DNA from 4 places in the Streptomyces sp. NPDC005202 genome. Region 2 is predicted to be linked to each of the others. Evidence: riboswitches for the same ligand, from Rfam matches in the RefSeq annotation. Region 2 holds a riboswitch; each other region holds the start of a gene.

Region 1 (4,201 bases), on a different contig from region 2:
CATGGTGCCCGCGTTCGGGCTGCTGACCTGGCTGGTGATCTGGACGCGGCAGCGGGAGCTGCGGACCGTGCGCGAGGAGCTGCCCGCCTACGCCGCCGCCGGATGGCTGGCACCGGCCGAGCCGTTCGCCCTCGGCTCCATGCGGGCGCGCAGGCTGGCCCGGGAGTACGCCGGGCACCACTTCGGGAAGCCGGCGGCGCGGGCGGTCGCCCAGTACGAGGCGTACGCGACCTCGCTGGCGTTCCTGCGGCACCGGGGGCGCCGGGGGCGGGCCGGGGCCGACTTCGTCGTACGGGAACGGGAGTTGCTGCACGAGCTGTGGCGGCGGCGGGAGGTGGCCCGGCCGGCGTTGGACCACGCGGCGCGGGCCACGGCTCCTCCGGTTCCGGTGGCTGCGGGGCCATGGCCGGTGTACGGGGTGTACGGGTATCCGGCGGCGCCGTATCCCCCGTACAACCCGTACACCCCGTACAACCCGTACCGGTCGTAGCGGAGAGGCTACGCCGACGCCTCCGGGCGACGACGATGTCGGAGCGGTTGCCGCGCTGCTTCACCCTCCCCCAAGCTCTTCGAGCAGGGGGACCCCCAGCCGGTGATCGTCTCGGACTCGCCGCCCCGGTTGCCCTCGACCCACGCCGAGTAGGAGTCGGCGGTGTCGACGAAGTTGCCGCCGGCAGCCGTGTACGCGTCGAGGACGGCGAAGGACTGCGCCTCGTCGGCGGTCCAGCCGAAGACGTTGCCGCCGAGGGCGGGGAAGACCTCGAGGTCGGACGTGCCCAGCTTGCGTGGAGAAGTCATGACCAGCATCAACACCCATGCCGGAGGGGCCCATTCCGCCGACTCCCGCAAAGGTTGCGCGAACACCTGACCGGCAGCCCTGACGTCGGGGGGGCGCCGTCAGGACCGCCGGGGATCAGGGAAGGGCAGGTGTCAGGGGTTGAGGCCCTTGCCCCGAAGCCACGTCATCGGGTCGATCCCGGTGGCCTGGCCGTCGGGGTGGACCTCCAGGTGCAGGTGCGGCCCGGTGACGTTGCCGGTGGCGCCCACGCGGCCGATGACGTCGCCCGTGCCGACCTTCTGGCCGACCTTGACGCTGATCGACGACTGGTGGCAGAACCACAGCTCGGTGCCGTCGTCGAGGGTGAGGATCGTGCGGTAGCCGTAGGCGCCGGCCCAACCTGCCTCGGTGATGGTGCCGCTGTGGATCGCCTTGATCAGGGTGCCTGTGGGCGCGGCGAAGTCGAGGCCGGTGTGGTAGCCGGAGGACCACATGGAGCCGGCCTGGCCGAAGATACCGGTGATGGTGTACGAGGAGGTCGGCAGCGTGTACTGCTTGGCCAGCTCGGCCAGGCGCTCGGCCTCGGCCTTCTTCTTGGCCTCCTCCTCCGCCTTCTGCTTGGCGGCGGCGGCCTTGGCCTCGGCCGCCTTCGCCGCCTTGGCGGCCGCCTCGTCGGCCTGCTTGGCGGCGGCGGCCTCCGCGGCCGCCTCGGCCTTGGTGTCGACCTGGACCTGCTGCAGATCGGCCTGGGCCATGATGCGGTTGCGCAGCGCCTCGCCGGCGTCGGCGGTGCCCTGGGCGGTGTCGGCGGAGGTCACGCCGACGGTGCTGAGCGCGGTCGCGGAGCCCTTCGGGGCGTCGGAGGAGTCGCTGAGCAGGGAGTCCACGGAGGGCAGGTCGGGCAGGGAGATGGACACCGGCGGCTTGCCGGTCTGCGCACTGGCCATGCCGCCCGCGCCGACGGCGGCTATGACACCTACGCCGAGGACGGTGGAGCTGCGGGCGAGCCCGCCGCCGCGCTGCTTGGTGACGCGATGCCGGCCGCGTACGGGGCGGATGGACTCCTCGGTGGGGTTCCATTCCTCCCAGGGGCCCTCGTCGGTGCGGTGGCTGCCGTAGCCGAAGGTCTCGGTGCGCTGGCTCGGCACGAACGGGGCTTGGGGAGCGGGCCGGTTGGACGCCACGTGGGCGTACTCCTTTCCTTCCTTCTCGCCTACCGGGTTAGCTGACGGGTTCGGAGCAGGAAGGTCTCCTACGCGCGTAACCCAGCCGTGCGGTCACGGCGGATGACGCCCGATTCACCCCAAGGTGATGGTTGGTTCCCCGGTTCCCTGACGGGATTCGGCAGGTGCGCACGGAGCCGCCTCTTGTGACGGCTGGGACGACCGCGCTGCGTTATCGAACGTTAATAGACCCGAGGCGCGGATTCCAAGCCGTTCGGCTTGATCATTAAACCTTTTTGGCCTGGACGTACGGGCCATGAGTGGTGAAAAGCGGGCGAGTTGGCCAGGACCCAGGAGCGTGACCACTTATGACGGTGTGTCAGTTGTTATGCTCACCGGGACCGTTCGATCACGTCGCGTGACAATGATCAGGGGCGCCGTACGGCGAGCAGTGCCATGTCGTCCGTCATGCCGCCCCCGGAGTGCCGACGCACCTCCGCCGCGAGGGTGCCGAGCAGCGTGCCCGGGTCGCCGAACGTCCGGCCGTCGAGGCGCCGTTCGAGGTCGTAGAAGCGGCCGCGGGCGTCGCGGGCCTCGGACAGGCCGTCGGTGTGGAAGAGCATCATGGCTCCGGCGGGAAACCCGGTCTCCTCGGCACGGTCGGGCCAGATGCCCAGGTCTCCCATGCCGAGCGGTAGCCCGGGGTCGCGGGCCGGCAGCGTGCGCAGGGTGCCGTCCGCATACAGCAGCAGCGGCGGCGGATGGCCGCGGTTGACGATCCGCACCACTGTGCCGTCGTGGAGGATCTCGGCGAGGACGGCGGTGGTGAACCCCTCGAAGGCGTCGATCCCTTCGCGCCGCGAAGCCTCGCGCGCCAGCGCCCGCTCCAGCCGCTGCGCCACCGCCTCCAGCGTGCGCTCCTGCTCGGCGGCTTCCCGGAAGGCCCCGATGACCACGGCCACGGCCGCCACCGCTCCCATGCCCTTGCCGCGCACGTCGCCGACGACGAGCCGGACGCCGTGCGGGCTGTCCTGCACCGCGTACAGGTCGCCGCCGATGAACGCGTCCGCCTGCGCCGCCTCGTAGCGGGCCGCGATGTCCAGTCCGCCGATCCGCCCCGCGGGCTCGGGCAGCACCGCGCGCTGCGCGGCCTCGGCGATCTCACGGGCGGAGGCGAGCCGCTCGTCGCTGCGGCGCACGAGGAGGTTGATCAGCACGGCCAGGACGGCGACCGTCGCCACGGTGACCAGTTCGGTGACCGCGTGGACGTGGAGGACGACGCCGAGCCTGACGTGCAGGGCGAGGACGACAGCGACCGCCGCGACCCCCGTGAGCGCGGTGGCCCGCCGGGACAGCAGGGGGGCAGCGACCAGGGGTGCGGCCGTGAAGAAGGGAGCCGCGGTGAACTCCGACGGGGTGAGGCAGTCGTAGCAGGCGCCGGCGACGAGCAGCAGCGCCGGGAGCATCAGCACGAAGGCGCGCGCACACGAGATCCGCCTCCGCTCGCCCTCTTCGGGCGGGACGGGAGCCGGGCTGTCGCCGAGCCCGGGGTCGGGGACGGGGTCGCCGGGCAGCCGCCCGCCGGCTCTGGCGTACGGGCCGAGGCCTGCGTCACGGGACCCGTGGTCGTACGGTGCGAGGCCGTTGCCGCGGGATGCGAGGTCGTACGGCCCCTCACCCTCCACGTCACCTGGCCACACCACTCGACTCCTGCCGCACACGCCGAACGCCGGTCTCCGCCCGTCCAGGTTTCCCGGACCCGGTGCGGGGAGCGAGCCGTGTGGGCCGACCGGATGACCGTGTGTGAGGAGGAACACGTACGCAGACCCCGGGGCCCCGTGCGCGAGCACGGGAGAAACACTCAGGGCCGGAATCCCGTGATCGGATTCCGGCCCTGAGCCTTCAGTAGCGGGGACAGGATTTGAACCTGCGACCTCTGGGTTATGAGCCCAGCGAGCTACCGAGCTGCTCCACCCCGCGTCGTTGTGTCTCCAGTGTACGCCATGCGCAGGACAGGTTGTGCACGCATGTATGTCCGCGCCGCTTCCCCGGCCGTTTTCGGTCGGCGGAGCCGTCCGTTCAGCCCAGCAGATGCCGGTTCGGCTCCTTGGCGCGCTCCTCGAACTCCGGCAGCACGACGACCTCCGCGCCCCCGGCCGCCAGCACCCCCGCCCCGTCGGCGCCCTCGACGAACGTGTCCGGTTCCTGCCAGGCCGTGACCACCCGTCCCACCCCCGCGTCCAGAATCAACCGGGCGCAG
Region 2 (4,201 bases):
CCGACGGCCGAGGAGATGGAGCGCGCCCAGGCCCAGTTGGAGCGCGAGTGGCTGGACCGGCTCGGCACGGTCGCGGGCCGCGCCGACGAACTGTGCCGGTACGCCGTCCTGTTCGGCGACCCGCAGCTCGCCCTGACCGCCGTCCAGCGCGTCCTGGAGGTGACGCCGGAGGAGGTCCAGGAGGTCGCCAAGGCCCGCCTGCGCCCCGACAACCGCGCGGTGCTCGTCTACGAGCCCGTCGCCGGCGAGGCCGACGACACCGACGCCGCCGTAGCCGCGGCCACCGACGACACCGAGGAGGCGGCGAAGTGACCGAGCTCGCCACGATGGAGTTCCACCCCCGGCCCCAGGCGGGCGAGGCCAAGCCGTGGGCGTTCCCGGCGCCCGAGCGCGGGACGCTCGACAACGGCCTGACGGTGCTGCACTGCCACCGCCCCGGCCAGCAGGTCGTCGCCGTCGAGGTGCTGCTGGACGCACCCCTCGACGCCGAGCCGGCCGGCCTCGACGGCGTCGCCACGATCATGGCGCGCGCCTTCTCCGAAGGCACGGACAAGCACTCGGCCGAGGAGTTCGCCGCCGAGCTGGAGCGCGCGGGCGCCACGCTCGACTCGCACGCCGACCACCCCGGCGTCCGCCTGAGCCTGGAGGTCCCGGCCTCGCGCCTGCCCAAGGCGCTCGGTCTGGTGTCCGATGCCCTCAGGGCGCCGGCGTTCGCCGACAGCGAGGTCGAGCGGCTGGTGCGCAATCGGCTCGACGAGATCCCGCACGAGATGGCCAACCCCTCCCGTCGCGCCGCCAAGGAGCTCTCCAAGGAGCTGTTCCCGGCGACCTCGCGCATGTCGCGCCCGCGCCAGGGCACCGAGGAGACGGTCCGCAGCATCGACGCGGCGGCCGTCCGCGCCTTCTACGACCGGCACGTCCGCCCGGCCACGGCCACCGCCGTGGTCGTCGGCGACCTCACCGGCATCGACCTCGACGCCCTGCTCGGCCAGACCCTGGGCTCCTGGACCGGCCCCTCGGTGAAGCCGCGGCCCGTGCCGCCGGTGACCGCCGACGACACCGGTCGCGTGGTGATCGTGGACCGTCCCGGCGCCGTCCAGACCCAGCTGCTCATCGGCCGCATCGGCCCCGACCGGCACGACCGCGTGTGGCCCGCCCAGGTGCTCGGCACCTACTGCCTCGGTGGCACCCTCACCTCCCGCCTGGACCGCGTCCTGCGCGAGGAGAAGGGCTACACCTACGGCGTGCGGGCGTTCGGCCAGGTGCTGCGCTCCGCCCCCGACGGCTCGGGTGCCGCGATGCTCGCGATCAGCGGCTCAGTAGACACCCCGAACACCGGGCCGGCCCTGGAGGACCTCTTCACAGTGCTCCGCAAGCTCGCCGCGGAGGGCCTCACCGACGCCGAGCGCGACGTGGCCGTGCAGAACCTCGTCGGCGTGGCGCCGCTCAAGTTCGAGACGGCGGCGGCCGTGGCGAGCACGCTGGCCGACCAGGTCGAGCAGCACCTGCCCGACGACTACCAGGCGAGGCTGTACCAGCAGCTCGCCGCGACCGGCACGGTGGAGGCCACCGCGGCGGTCGTCAACGCCTTCCCGGTGGACCGTCTGGTGACGGTGCTCGTCGGGGACGCGGCGCAGATCAAGGAGCCGGTCGAGGCCCTCGGCATCGGCCAAGTCGCCGTCGTCGCGGCCGAGTAGAGACGCTCGGCGCACGGTCGTACCGGCCGGCGAACGGCACGCGCGCGGAGGAGCCCTGGTGACCGAAGTGTCACCAGGGCTCCCTGATGTCCGCGTGATGTCCGAATTGAGGAGAGGCTTCCCGTCTGCCCTGTGGCGTGCGCTACAAAACCCCTGTTCCGTTTGGGAATTGAAAGACGCCCCGTTTAGCGTCGGTCCGGCTGTCCGTCAGGCAGTGCGCCGCACCCGCGGCACCGGACAGCCATCGCCGAGTCCCCGTACGGCGCGAGCCAGGGGAGCCGGGGACCCATCATCAGTCCCTGGGGTGAATCGGACGCCCGCGCGTGCCGCGAGGGGGTCCGTAGGAGACCTTCCTGCTCCGAACCCGTCAGCTAACCCGGTAGGCGAGAGGGAAGGAAAGGACCAGCCACCACATGGCATTCACGCGCGCCGCCGGGAAGCACCGTCGTCCGAGCCGGATGCGCCACACCACCGCCCGCGCGGCGGGCGTCGCGGCCCTGACCACCACCGGCGTCATCGGCACCGTTGCCGCCGCCCCGGCGCTCGCCGCCGAGGCTCCTGCTCCCGAGGACACCGGCCTCACGCCGGTCGTCACGATCGGCGACTCCGTCGCCGCGAAGATCGACGCCCAGGCCGTCGCCCAGAAGCAGGCGGCCGAGCAGAAGAAGGCCGAGGAGGCCGCGCGCAAGAAGGCCGCCGAGCAGGCGAAGAAGGAGCGCGAGGCCAAGGCACGCGCCGCCCGCGAGGCCGAGCGCAAGCGCCTCAACGCCTTCGTCCCGCCGATCGTCAACTCCTACGTCTCCACCGGCTACAAGGCCGGCGGCTCCCTGTGGTCCTCCGGCGCCCACACCGGCATCGACTTCCATGCCGCCAGCGGCACCGCCGTCCACGCCGTCGGCGTCGGCACCGTCGTCGAGACCGGCTGGGGCGGCGCGTACGGCAACCAGATCGTGATCAAGATGGCCGACGGCATGTACACCCAGTACGGTCACCTGTCGTCCATCGGCGTCTCGGTGGGCCAGAGGGTCATTGCGGGTCAGCAGATCGGCCTCTCCGGAGCGACCGGCAACGTCACCGGACCGCACCTCCACTTCGAGGCCCGGACGACCCCGGACTACGGCTCCGACGTCGACCCCGTGGCCTACCTCCGCAAGCACGGCGTGAACGTCTGACGCATCGGCGCCGCAGACGTCCCGAAGCCCCGGCTCCCCGAGCCGGGGCTTTCGGTGTTTCGGACGCCCGACTGTCCAAAAAAACTCCATGGATTCCGGCCCGCCATCGGAAATTCCGGCTCATTGCAATAGAGTCACGGAACACGCGTCCATCGTCGACGTTTCACGGGGATTAAGGCGGAGGTCGGTCATGCGTATTCCGGCGCACTCGGTGTGCACGGCGATCCGGGACGACATCGTCGCCGGTGTCCACGAGCGCGGCAGCCGGCTCACCGAGGAAGTCCTCGCGCGCCGCTACGGCGTCTCGCGTGTCCCCGTGCGTGAGGCCCTGCGCACCCTGGAGGCCGAGGGTTTCGTGGTGACCCGGCGGCACGCGGGCGCGTGTGTCGCCGAGCCGACCGAGCAGGAGGCGGCCGACCTGCTGGAGATGCGCCTGCTCCTGGAGCCGCTCGGCGCCTCCCGCGCCGCCCAGCGGCGCACGGAGGCCCATTTGAAGGTGCTGCGCGGCCTGGTCCGGCTGGGCCAGGAGCGGGCCAGGCGGGGTAGCAGCGAGGACCTGCGCTCCCTGGGGGGCTGGTTCCACGAGACGCTCGCCCAGGCCTCCGGCAGCCATGCGCTGACCTCGATGCTGACCCAGTTGCGGCACAAGATCGCCTGGATGTACGCGGTGGAGGCGTCGGCCAACCCCGTGGAGTCCTGGGCCGAGCACGGGGCCATCGTGGACGCCGTCGCGCGCGGCGACAGCGAGCGCGCGCGGGCCATCACCGCACTGCACACCGAGCGCGCGAGTGCCGCGCACCGGCTGCGTTTCCCCGGCGGCGCGGACCGCGCAGGCCGTGTGAGAACTTCGCAACATCCCGTAAACATGTCGGGCCTGCAGCATTAACACGCGCGACGTATACAAAGAAGGGATATTCGGCGGAGGTGTATTTCCGTTGCCCTTTTTCGCGCGGGCCGGGAATTTATGGCGGCGCGCTATTCGTGTGCCCGCGGTGAGCGTCCGGAATGTGCCCGCGGTAAATCCACCGGAATCGGGTGCGAAAACGGCGAAGCCGCGCCGCCCGAAAACGGCGAAACCGCGCCGCCCGGAAAGGGCGACGCGGCTTCCCCGCATGGATCAGACCGTCTCGGGAAGCTCCTCGAGACCCTCGGAGACCAGCTTGGCCAGCCGGTCGAGGGCAGCGTCCGCGCCCTCGGCGTCGGACGCCAGGACGACCTCCTCGCCGCCCTGGGCGCCGAGGCCGAGGACGGCCAGCATGGAGGCCGCGTTGACGGGGGTGCCGCCGGCCTTGGCGATCGTCAGGGGGATGCCTGCGGCCGTGGCGGCCCGGA
Region 3 (4,201 bases), on a different contig from region 2:
CGGAGTGGGCCGCAAGAGCGCGTAGCGTGGCTCGCGGCCGGGCGGGGTGCCGGCGCCCCGTGAGAGACTCGCTGCGTGATCATCGAACGCGCGTACGTCCACGTCGCCGCGTGCGACGAGGAGCTGTGGCCGTGGTCCGTGCCCTGCGTACGCACGCTGCTGGCGGACGGGCTGCGGTTCACCGCGCCGGTGACCTTTCTCGTCGGTGAGAGCGGTTCCGGCAAGTCGACCCTGGTCGAGGCCCTGGCGGAGGGGTTCGGCCTGGACCCCTGGGGCGGTTCGCACGACTGGCGTTACGCCAGTCACCGCCCCAGGTCGGTGCTGGGCGAGCGGATCCGTTTCGAGGCGGCGCCGCGCGGACGCCGCATGGTGGGCAACTGGTCGGCCCGCAAGGGCTTCTTCCTGCGCGCCGAGACGGCGTTGGACGCCCTCGGCCGGGAAGGGTTCGCGCCCGATGCCGTCAGTCACGGCGAGGGGTTTCTCGCCGCGTTCCGCAGCAAGTTCCTCCAGCCGGGGCTGTATGTGATGGACGAGCCGGAGGCGGCGCTGTCCTTCGCCTCGTGCCTGGAACTGCTCGGACACATCAACCAGTTGGTGAGGCAGGGCGGCCAGGTCATCCGTGCCACCCACTCTCCGCTGCTGACCGCGCTGCCCGGTGCGGAGATCGTCGAGGTGGGCGAGCACGGCATGCGCCGGGTGGCGTGGCACGAACTCGCCCTCGTCGACCACTGGCGCCGCTATCTGGCCGCCCCGCAGGCGTACCTGCGGCACATCCTCGACTGAGCTTCCACGCTGTGCGGCGTCACGCGGGCCGTACCGCGCTGTGGATGGCCTGTGGTCCGGCGTAGAAGATCGACTCCTCGCGTATCGACGCCCCCGGGCTCGGGGCGTGGACCATCATGCCGTTGCCGGCGTAGAGGCCGACGTGGCCGGCGTCGCCGTAGAAGAAGATCAGGTCTCCGGGCCACAACTCGGCGAGGGGGATCGGTGTTCCGGAGCCGGCCTGGTCGTACGCGGTGCGGGGCAGGACCACCCCGGCGGCCCTCCAGGCGGCCTGGGTGAGGCTGGAGCAGTCGTAGGAGTCCGGCCCGGTCGCGCCCCAGACGCACGGCCTGCCGATCTGCGCACGGGCGAAGGCGAGCGCCTTCGCGGCCTTCCTTTCGTAGGTCGAGCCCGCTGTGTCGCCGATGCCGACGGCAGCTGCGGTGCCGGTCGACGCCGGGCTGCCGAGGGACAGGGCGGTGTCGAGGGCCTGTTCCGGGCCGACGGCGGTGCCAGGTGCGAGGGCCATGCCCGCGTCGACGGGCAGGGTTACGCCGAGCCCCGCCGACTGCTGGTACTGCTGCTCCGGCCCCTGGTAGGGCGTGAGCCAGGATTCACCGGAGGTGAGCCAGGATTCCTCGGCCGGCGGGGCCTCGATCGCGGCCGGTGCCACGCTCTGCTGCGCGGCATGCTGGGACAGCAGCGCGCGGGCCTGGGTGAGTTTCCTCTGGAACTGCTCCTTGGAGGACCGCAGCGCCGGCTGCCGGGGCTGGGCGACAGGGGCCGTAACGACCCTGGCGGGCTCCGCTCGTGTCTCGAACACGGACGGCAGCGCTGCCAAGGGCCCGGCAGCCGACTCCGCCACCGGACCGGCGGTCACCGTGGTGGCGGGCCCGGCGGTCAACTCGGGTATGGGCATCGCTGTGGTGGCGGGCCCGGCGGTCAACTCGGGTATGGGCATCGCTGTGGTGGCAGGTCCGGCCGTCAACTCCAGCACGGAGGGGCCGGGCGTCGCCTCCCGTCCGCGTTCGCCGAGGCCGTCCGCCGGTCGCCTCGCCGGGCCCGCGGGCCGGGAGCGCTCCGGGCCGGGCATGCGGTCCGCCGGCAGGACGGCCGGAACGGTGGGACCCAACTGGGCACGTGCCACGTCGAACCACTGCTTGGCGACGCTCTCGAGAAGCGGATCGGTGCGCCTGGAGCCGTTGCCGGCCGCCGAGTTGAGGCGCGTGCGGCCTCCTTTGCTCATCGCGCGGGTGGCGTTGTAGTTCCCCGTGGCGGTCTCGGCCTGGTCGTAGAGGCTGCTGATCCGCTGCTGAACCTCATCGCGGCTGGGTCCGTTGTCGCCCGCGGCCGTCGTCAGGGCGGAGTTGCGCATGCCGGGAAGGCTGATGCCGCCCGGGCGCGAGGTTCGTTCCGACGCCAAGGAAGACGTACTCCTTCCGTATTCCGCCTACCGAGTTAGCTGTCGGGTTCGGGCGGACGGTCCGGAAGGTGTGCCCTACGGCCCTGCCCTGGCGGGCAGTTGGGCCGATTCACCCCAATGTCGGTCGGGTCCCCGGCTCCGGCCGCCGCAGGGGCGTGCCGGACTCGGCGGAGGTCGCACGATCCGGCGGGTTCACCGGAGGCAATCGAGCGGCCTGGACGTCAACTTAGCGAACATGTGTGCCTCGCGTGAAGGTTGAAGCGCGAAATGTCCGATACATTTATGTGACCTTTTCCTTGTGGAGAGCCGTGGCGCGGCCGGCTCGTACGTGCCGGTACTCACGCATTCCCGACCTCGGCCGCCCTTTCCCGCAGGGCACGGCAAGGGGCCCGCGCACCGGCTGAAACCGGTACGCGGGCCCTGCGACGTCGAGCCGAGCCTGCCCTGTCCGGCCCGCTCGCGCCGCGCGGAAAGCGGCTCTGCCGAGGCCCCCGCCGAGGATCCGACTCCGGCGGGGTTTCAGGGCCCACCCGCTCGGGCGGGCCTTTCATCCTTCGGGGTGGCGAAGAGACCCGGCGAGGGCCGGTGGGCCCCAGGCCGGGGCCGATCGGCCCTGCGTCAGCCGGGCTTGTGCCCCCACTGCGGACCGACCAGGTCCCATTCCCTGCCCCAGGCGTCGATGCGCCGCCGGGTGAGCCAGTACCGTGCCACGGCCCCGGTGCCGAAGGCCGCACCGGCGAGAGCCAGCGCTGCCGCGCCCCCGAAGAAGCCCGCCTCGACCGGCGCCTCGGTGCGGCTGCGGGGCTCGGTGGTCAGGCCGCCCCGGGCATCCGTCCAGACCGTGATCCTGGTTCCGGCGGTCCGCCCGGTGTGCACCATGGTCGTGCCCGTGCGGAAGGAGCCGTCGGGTGGCGTCCAGCGGACCTTCGCCATGATCCGGTCGCCGCTGGTGCCCGGCGAGTTCCGCGGCGGTCCGCGGTACGTCCGTGAGCAGCACGGCGCCTACCGGTTGACGTTCGGCGCGCTGGCGCGTGTACGCCGCGTCGGTCGCGCGGGCGGTCACCAGGCCCACGATCGCGCCGCCCACCACGACGACCAGCCACACGGCCAGCACGATCCACGCCTCGACGACGTCGTCGTGCCGGCGAAGCGGTTGCTCCGCCACCGCCACAGCAGGGTCCTCGTACTCCTGGGCCTTGTGTCCGGGCCTTGTGTCGGCACGCCTGTCACCGGGCATGGGTCCGCACCTCCTTTTCGCCGTCACATACAGCAAGGTGACAGGTGGAGGCGGGCCGTGGCTTGGGCCGGGCGGACGGCATCACAGGGCCGTTCGGGGCCCACTCCTGCGGCCGCGCCCGCCCCGCGTCGGGACGCCGGGCGCGCGCGGGGTGGGGCCGCTCGCCGCCAAGAAGGGGGGCCCGTTCTCCGGCCGGGTGGGGGGCCGTTCTCCCGCGGGGGCCATTCTCCGGCCGGGAATGGGGACGCTCTCCGGCGGTGGAGGGACCGATGGCCCCTCACCCCCGGCCGGCGTCCGCCCGACGATGGAGCGATAACGCTGAACCAGGCGAAAGACGGACTGGCCATGTACCCCAACGACGGTTTCCGCGAACTCGACCGGCAGGAGTGCCTGCGTCTGCTGGCAAAGGTGCCTGTCGGCCGTATCGTCCACACGCGCCAGGCCCTGCCCGCGGTGCTGCCGGTCAACTTCTGTCTCGACGGCGACGGCGCGGTGCTGCTGCGCACCTCGGCCGCCTCGGAACTGGCACGCGCGGTCGCCGGGTCGGTGGTCGCCTTCGAGGCGGACGAGGTCGACGCCGCCAGGAGCTCCGGCTGGAGCGTCGTCGTCACCGGCCGGGCCACCGTGGTGACCGACCCCGCCGAGCAGGAGCGGCTGGCCCGGATCGGCCCGCGCTCCTGGGTGCCGTCGCCCGAGGAGGTCTTCGTCCGTATCCACCCGGAGCTGGTCACCGGGCGCGAGCTGGTCGGCGGGCAGACGCTCTACGGGGTGGACATCGC
Region 4 (4,201 bases), on a different contig from region 2:
CTCATCTCCGGCCTCATCCGCGCCTCCGACCACGGCGAGCACCTCACCGAGAACGAGGCCGCCGCCATGGCCTTCATCCTCCTCTTCGCCGGCTTCGAGACCACCGTCAACCTCATCGGCAACGGCACGTACGCCCTCCTCACCCACCCCGAGCAGCGGGACCGGCTCCAGAAGTCCCTGGAGAGCGGCGAAAGCGGCCTGCTGGAGACCGGCGTCGAGGAACTCCTGCGCTACGACGGTCCCGTGGAGCTCGCCACCTGGCGGTTCGCCACCCGGCCGCTCACCATCGGCGGGCAGGACATCGCACCCGGCGACCCGGTCCTCGTCGTCCTCGCCGCCGCCGACCGGGATCCGGCGCGGTTCGCCGACCCCGACGTTCTCGACCTCGGCCGACGTGACAACCAGCACCTCGGGTACGGCCACGGCATCCACTACTGCCTCGGCGCCCCGCTCGCCCGGCTGGAGGGCCAGACCGCGCTCGCCACCCTCCTCACCCGGCTCCCCGATCTCCAACTCGACGCCGATCCGGCCGACTTGCGCTGGCGTGGCGGGCTCATCATGCGCGGACTGCGGACACTGCCCGTCCGCTTCACGCCGGTCCGGTAAGTCGGACACGGGGCGAAAAGGGCCCTGCACCGGCCCGCTGACGAGGGCAAAGATGACACACGTTCAACTATGTGATCTTCACGTGATCTGCGCGGCATTAACTTGTGACAAGTGATCGTCACCCGATACGTTCACGCATCAGCGCGGCGCCGAGCAGCATCCGCCGCGCCGGTCACTGCTGTCGCACGAAAGGTTTCCGCATGCTCTCCGGGAACGGTCGTCACCGTCGCCCCCGTCAGGCTCCGGCTCTCCTTGTTGCGGCCGGAGTGACCGGTTCCGCCATCGCCATCCCGCTCCTCGGCGCCACCGGCGCGAGCGCGGCCGACGGCACCACGTGGGACAAGGTGGCCGAGTGCGAGAGCGGCGGCTCCTGGAGCGCCGACAACGGCAACGGCTACTACGGCGGCCTGCAGTTGACCCAGGACGACTGGGAGAAGTACGGCGGCCTCGCCTACGCCCCGAGCGCCGACCAGGCCAGCCGGTCCCAGCAGATAGCGGTCGCCGAGAAGATCCTCGCCGACCGGGGCCCCGGTGCCTGGCCCACCTGCGGGCTGCTCTCCGGTCTCACCAAGGACTCCGGTGAGGCGAACATCGACACCGGCGTGGGGAGCGGCTCGTCCTCGGCTTCCGACTCGTCCGGATCCTCCGACTCGTCCGAGTCGACCGACCATGGTCTGTCCGACTCGTCGACGGGCCCCTCCGGCTCGTCGGTCGAATCCGCTACGAAGCCTTCCTCTTCACCTTCTTCGCCTACCAAGGTGGACAACTCCCCCAAGTCCGACACATCCACTGAATCCGATGCGAGCGACTCGCGGGGCTTCGGCAGCTCACCCACGGCGGCTCCCGAGTTCGGCGACTCGGACAACTCCGGGCAGACCGGCGGCTCTTCGGCCCTGGTCGACACCGGGGCGCTCGGTACCGGCCGCCACCGTGGCGACAGTGCCGCCGAGGATCCGGCCGACAACCGTACGGCCGCCGCCTCTGGTCGTCACGCCTCACGCGGCGACAGCGGTGCACGCGCCACCGTCGACGACTCGTACACCGTCCGCTCCGGCGAATCCCTCGCGTCCATCGCCGACTCCCTTGACCTCCCGGGCGGGTGGCGCGCGCTCTATGCCGCGAACAAGGACGAGATCGGCGCCGACCCGGACCACCTCGTTGCCGGTCAGACCCTTGAAGTTCCTGCCGAAACGGCCCAAAAGTAGCGGGAGTTCACGTCATACTTCGCGCCGAATGTCCGGTGCAATGAAAGTGTGGGATGAGTCTCAGAAGCCCTGATCGTCTTTGAAATTCGGCGGATCGCGTGTCTACGGTCATGACCGCTCGCCATCGCGAGCCCCGGCTGCCGCAACGCCGAATCCTGCCAGCGGCTGCCCGGGAACAGTCGTCGCGTCAAGCGCCGTAGGCAGGAGCGGGGGACCCAAGGTAAGTGCCGCGCCGGGCAGTTGACCGGAGCGGCTGGGGGTGAAGCCGTGCCTCGCAAGGGGCGCGGCCGGGCAACTCAACCGGCCCGAACCCGACAGCTCACCTCGCAGGCGTCGGTGAGGGGATCCATCCATGCTGTTTTCCGGCAAGGGCAAGCACCGTCGTCCGTCCAAGGCAACCCGTGCCATCGCGCTCGCCGGTGTCACCGGTGCCGCCGTCGCCGCCCCGCTGATGGCGGCCGGCAACGCCTCCGCCGCCACCGCTTCCGAGTGGGACGCGGTCGCCCAGTGCGAGTCCGGCGGCAACTGGTCCATCAACACCGGCAACGGCTTCTACGGCGGTCTGCAGTTCACCAACTCCACCTGGGCCGCCTACGGCGGCACCGCCTACGCCCCGCGTGCCGACCTGGCCACCAAGGCGCAGCAGATAGCCATCGCCGAGAAGGTCCTCGCGGGCCAGGGCAAGGGCGCCTGGCCGGTCTGCGGCAAGGGCCTGTCCAGCGCCGCCTACACCGGCAGCACGGGCTCCTCGTCGAGCAACGGCTCCGGCAGCTCCACGAAGAGCAGCACCACCACCCGCTCCACCGAGCAGCAGGCCGCCAACCGCTCCGCGCAGCGTCCGGCCGCCAAGAAGACCGTCACCACCCCGACCGGCAAGAAGGTCAAGAAGGGCGACGGCGAGTACAAGGTGGTCGCGGGCGACACCCTCAGCTCGATCGCCGAGAAGCACCGCGTCCAGGGTGGCTGGCAGAAGCTGTTCGAACTGAACAAGGACATCGTCGAGGACGCCAACCTCATCTACCCGGGCCAGCAGCTGCACCTGAAGTGACAGCCGGTCGGCCAGCTGCACCTGAAGTGACAGCCGGTCGGCCAGCTGCACCTGAAGTGACAGCCGGCCGGTAGCCGAGCCACAGGTCCCTCGTGCGCGTGGCCTCCACAGTGGAGGTCGCACAGTGGAGGTCACGTGGGGCTCGCCGCCCGTCCCCGACGGGCTCCCCGCCCCGGTGCGTGTTCCCCCGTACGCACCGGGGCGGGGCTTTTCTTCTCCCGGTCTTCATCCCGGCTTCTCCAGGCCCCTTTGTTTCGTGTGGAAACAAAGTGTACGGTCACCCTGTCCACGGGACGGTCGGTCGGCTGGCCGATGGCTCCGGGCGGTTAGGCTCTAGTCGCAAGGCACACCAGCCCCGCACTTCCAGCGTCACATCCAAGAAGGAGATGCTCGTGCCGTCCATCGACGTCGTCGTAGCCCGGGAAATCCTGGACTCCCGAGGCAACCCCACGGTCGAGGTCGAGGTCGGCCTCGACGACGGCAGCACGGGTCGTGCCGCCGTCCCGTCCGGCGCTTCCACCGGCGCCTTCGAGGCCATCGAGCTCCGCGACGGCGACCCCAACCGCTACCAGGGCAAGGGCGTCGAGAAGGCCGTCCTGGCCGTCATCGAGCAGATCGGCCCGGAGCTGGTCGGCTACGACGCCACCGAGCAGCGCCTGATCGACCAGGCGATGTTCGACCTGGACGCCACCGACAACAAGGGCTCCCTCGGCGCCAACGCCATCCTCGGCGTCTCCCTCGCCGTCGCCCACGCCGCCTCCGAGGCCAGCGACCTCCCCCTCTTCCGCTACCTGGGCGGCCCGAACGCGCACCTGCTGCCGGTGCCGATGATGAACATCCTCAACGGCGGCTCGCACGCCGACTCCAACGTGGACATCCAGGAGTTCATGATCGCCCCGATCGGCGCGGAGTCCTTCTCCGAGGCGCTGCGCTGGGGTGCCGAGGTCTACCACACCCTGAAGAAGGTCCTGAAGGGCAAGGGCCTGTCCACCGGCCTCGGTGACGAGGGCGGCTTCGCCCCGAACCTCGGCTCCAACCGCGAGGCCCTCGACCTCATCCTGGAGGCCATCAAGGAGGCCGGCTACGCCCCCGGCCAGCAGATCGCCCTCGCCCTCGACGTCGCCGCCTCCGAGTTCTACAAGGACGGCAAGTACCTCTTCGAGGGCAAGGAGCGCTCCGCCGCGGAGATGACGGAGTACTACGAGGAGCTCGTCGCCGCCTACCCGCTGGTCTCCATCGAGGACCCGCTGTTCGAGGACGACTGGGCCGGCTGGAAGGTCATCACCGACAAGCTCGGCGACAAGGTCCAGCTGGTCGGCGACGACCTGTTCGTCACCAACCC

What was found. Region 2 has a riboswitch for cyclic di-AMP ahead of ABZV31_RS30765 (M23 family metallopeptidase). Riboswitches for the same ligand answer to the same signal wherever they lie in the genome.
Positions count from the first base shown of each region.
Region 1: linked by a shared signal. The riboswitch ahead of ABZV31_RS30505 (M23 family metallopeptidase) and the one ahead of ABZV31_RS30765 (M23 family metallopeptidase) in region 2 are both predicted to bind cyclic di-AMP.
Region 3: linked by a shared signal. The riboswitch ahead of ABZV31_RS26495 (NlpC/P60 family protein) and the one ahead of ABZV31_RS30765 (M23 family metallopeptidase) in region 2 are both predicted to bind cyclic di-AMP.
Region 4: linked by a shared signal. The riboswitch ahead of ABZV31_RS23405 (transglycosylase family protein) and the one ahead of ABZV31_RS30765 (M23 family metallopeptidase) in region 2 are both predicted to bind cyclic di-AMP.

Region 1 is NZ_JBEXHW010000030.1:67,441-71,641, reverse strand. It holds gene ABZV31_RS30515 (PrsW family intramembrane metalloprotease) at 1-490, shown strand, start outside; partial or broken gene ABZV31_RS30510 (aldo/keto reductase) at 595-798, opposite strand; gene ABZV31_RS30505 (M23 family metallopeptidase) at 931-1,962, opposite strand; cyclic di-AMP (ydaO/yuaA leader) riboswitch at 1,974-2,135, opposite strand; gene ABZV31_RS30500 (PP2C family protein-serine/threonine phosphatase) at 2,370-3,644, opposite strand; tRNA gene ABZV31_RS30495 (tRNA-Met) at 3,848-3,921, opposite strand; gene ABZV31_RS30490 (dihydrofolate reductase family protein) at 4,021-4,201, opposite strand, start outside.
Region 2 is NZ_JBEXHW010000031.1:38,449-42,649, reverse strand. It holds gene ABZV31_RS30775 (pitrilysin family protein) at 1-312, shown strand, start outside; gene ABZV31_RS30770 (pitrilysin family protein) at 309-1,697, shown strand; cyclic di-AMP (ydaO/yuaA leader) riboswitch at 1,933-2,098, shown strand; gene ABZV31_RS30765 (M23 family metallopeptidase) at 2,111-2,869, shown strand; gene ABZV31_RS30760 (GntR family transcriptional regulator) at 3,060-3,755, shown strand; gene ABZV31_RS30755 (HPr family phosphocarrier protein) at 3,987-4,201, opposite strand, start outside.
Region 3 is NZ_JBEXHW010000022.1:76,842-81,042, forward strand. It holds gene ABZV31_RS26485 (SAM-dependent methyltransferase) at 1-25, shown strand, start outside; gene ABZV31_RS26490 (ABC transporter) at 76-783, shown strand; gene ABZV31_RS26495 (NlpC/P60 family protein) at 803-2,185, opposite strand; cyclic di-AMP (ydaO/yuaA leader) riboswitch at 2,194-2,365, opposite strand; gene ABZV31_RS26500 (hypothetical protein) at 2,804-3,118, opposite strand; gene ABZV31_RS26505 (pyridoxamine 5'-phosphate oxidase family protein) at 3,768-4,201, shown strand, end outside.
Region 4 is NZ_JBEXHW010000017.1:70,669-74,869, forward strand. It holds gene ABZV31_RS23395 (cytochrome P450) at 1-606, shown strand, start outside; gene ABZV31_RS23400 (transglycosylase family protein) at 807-1,811, shown strand; cyclic di-AMP (ydaO/yuaA leader) riboswitch at 1,994-2,159, shown strand; gene ABZV31_RS23405 (transglycosylase family protein) at 2,164-2,859, shown strand; gene eno (phosphopyruvate hydratase) at 3,246-4,201, shown strand, end outside.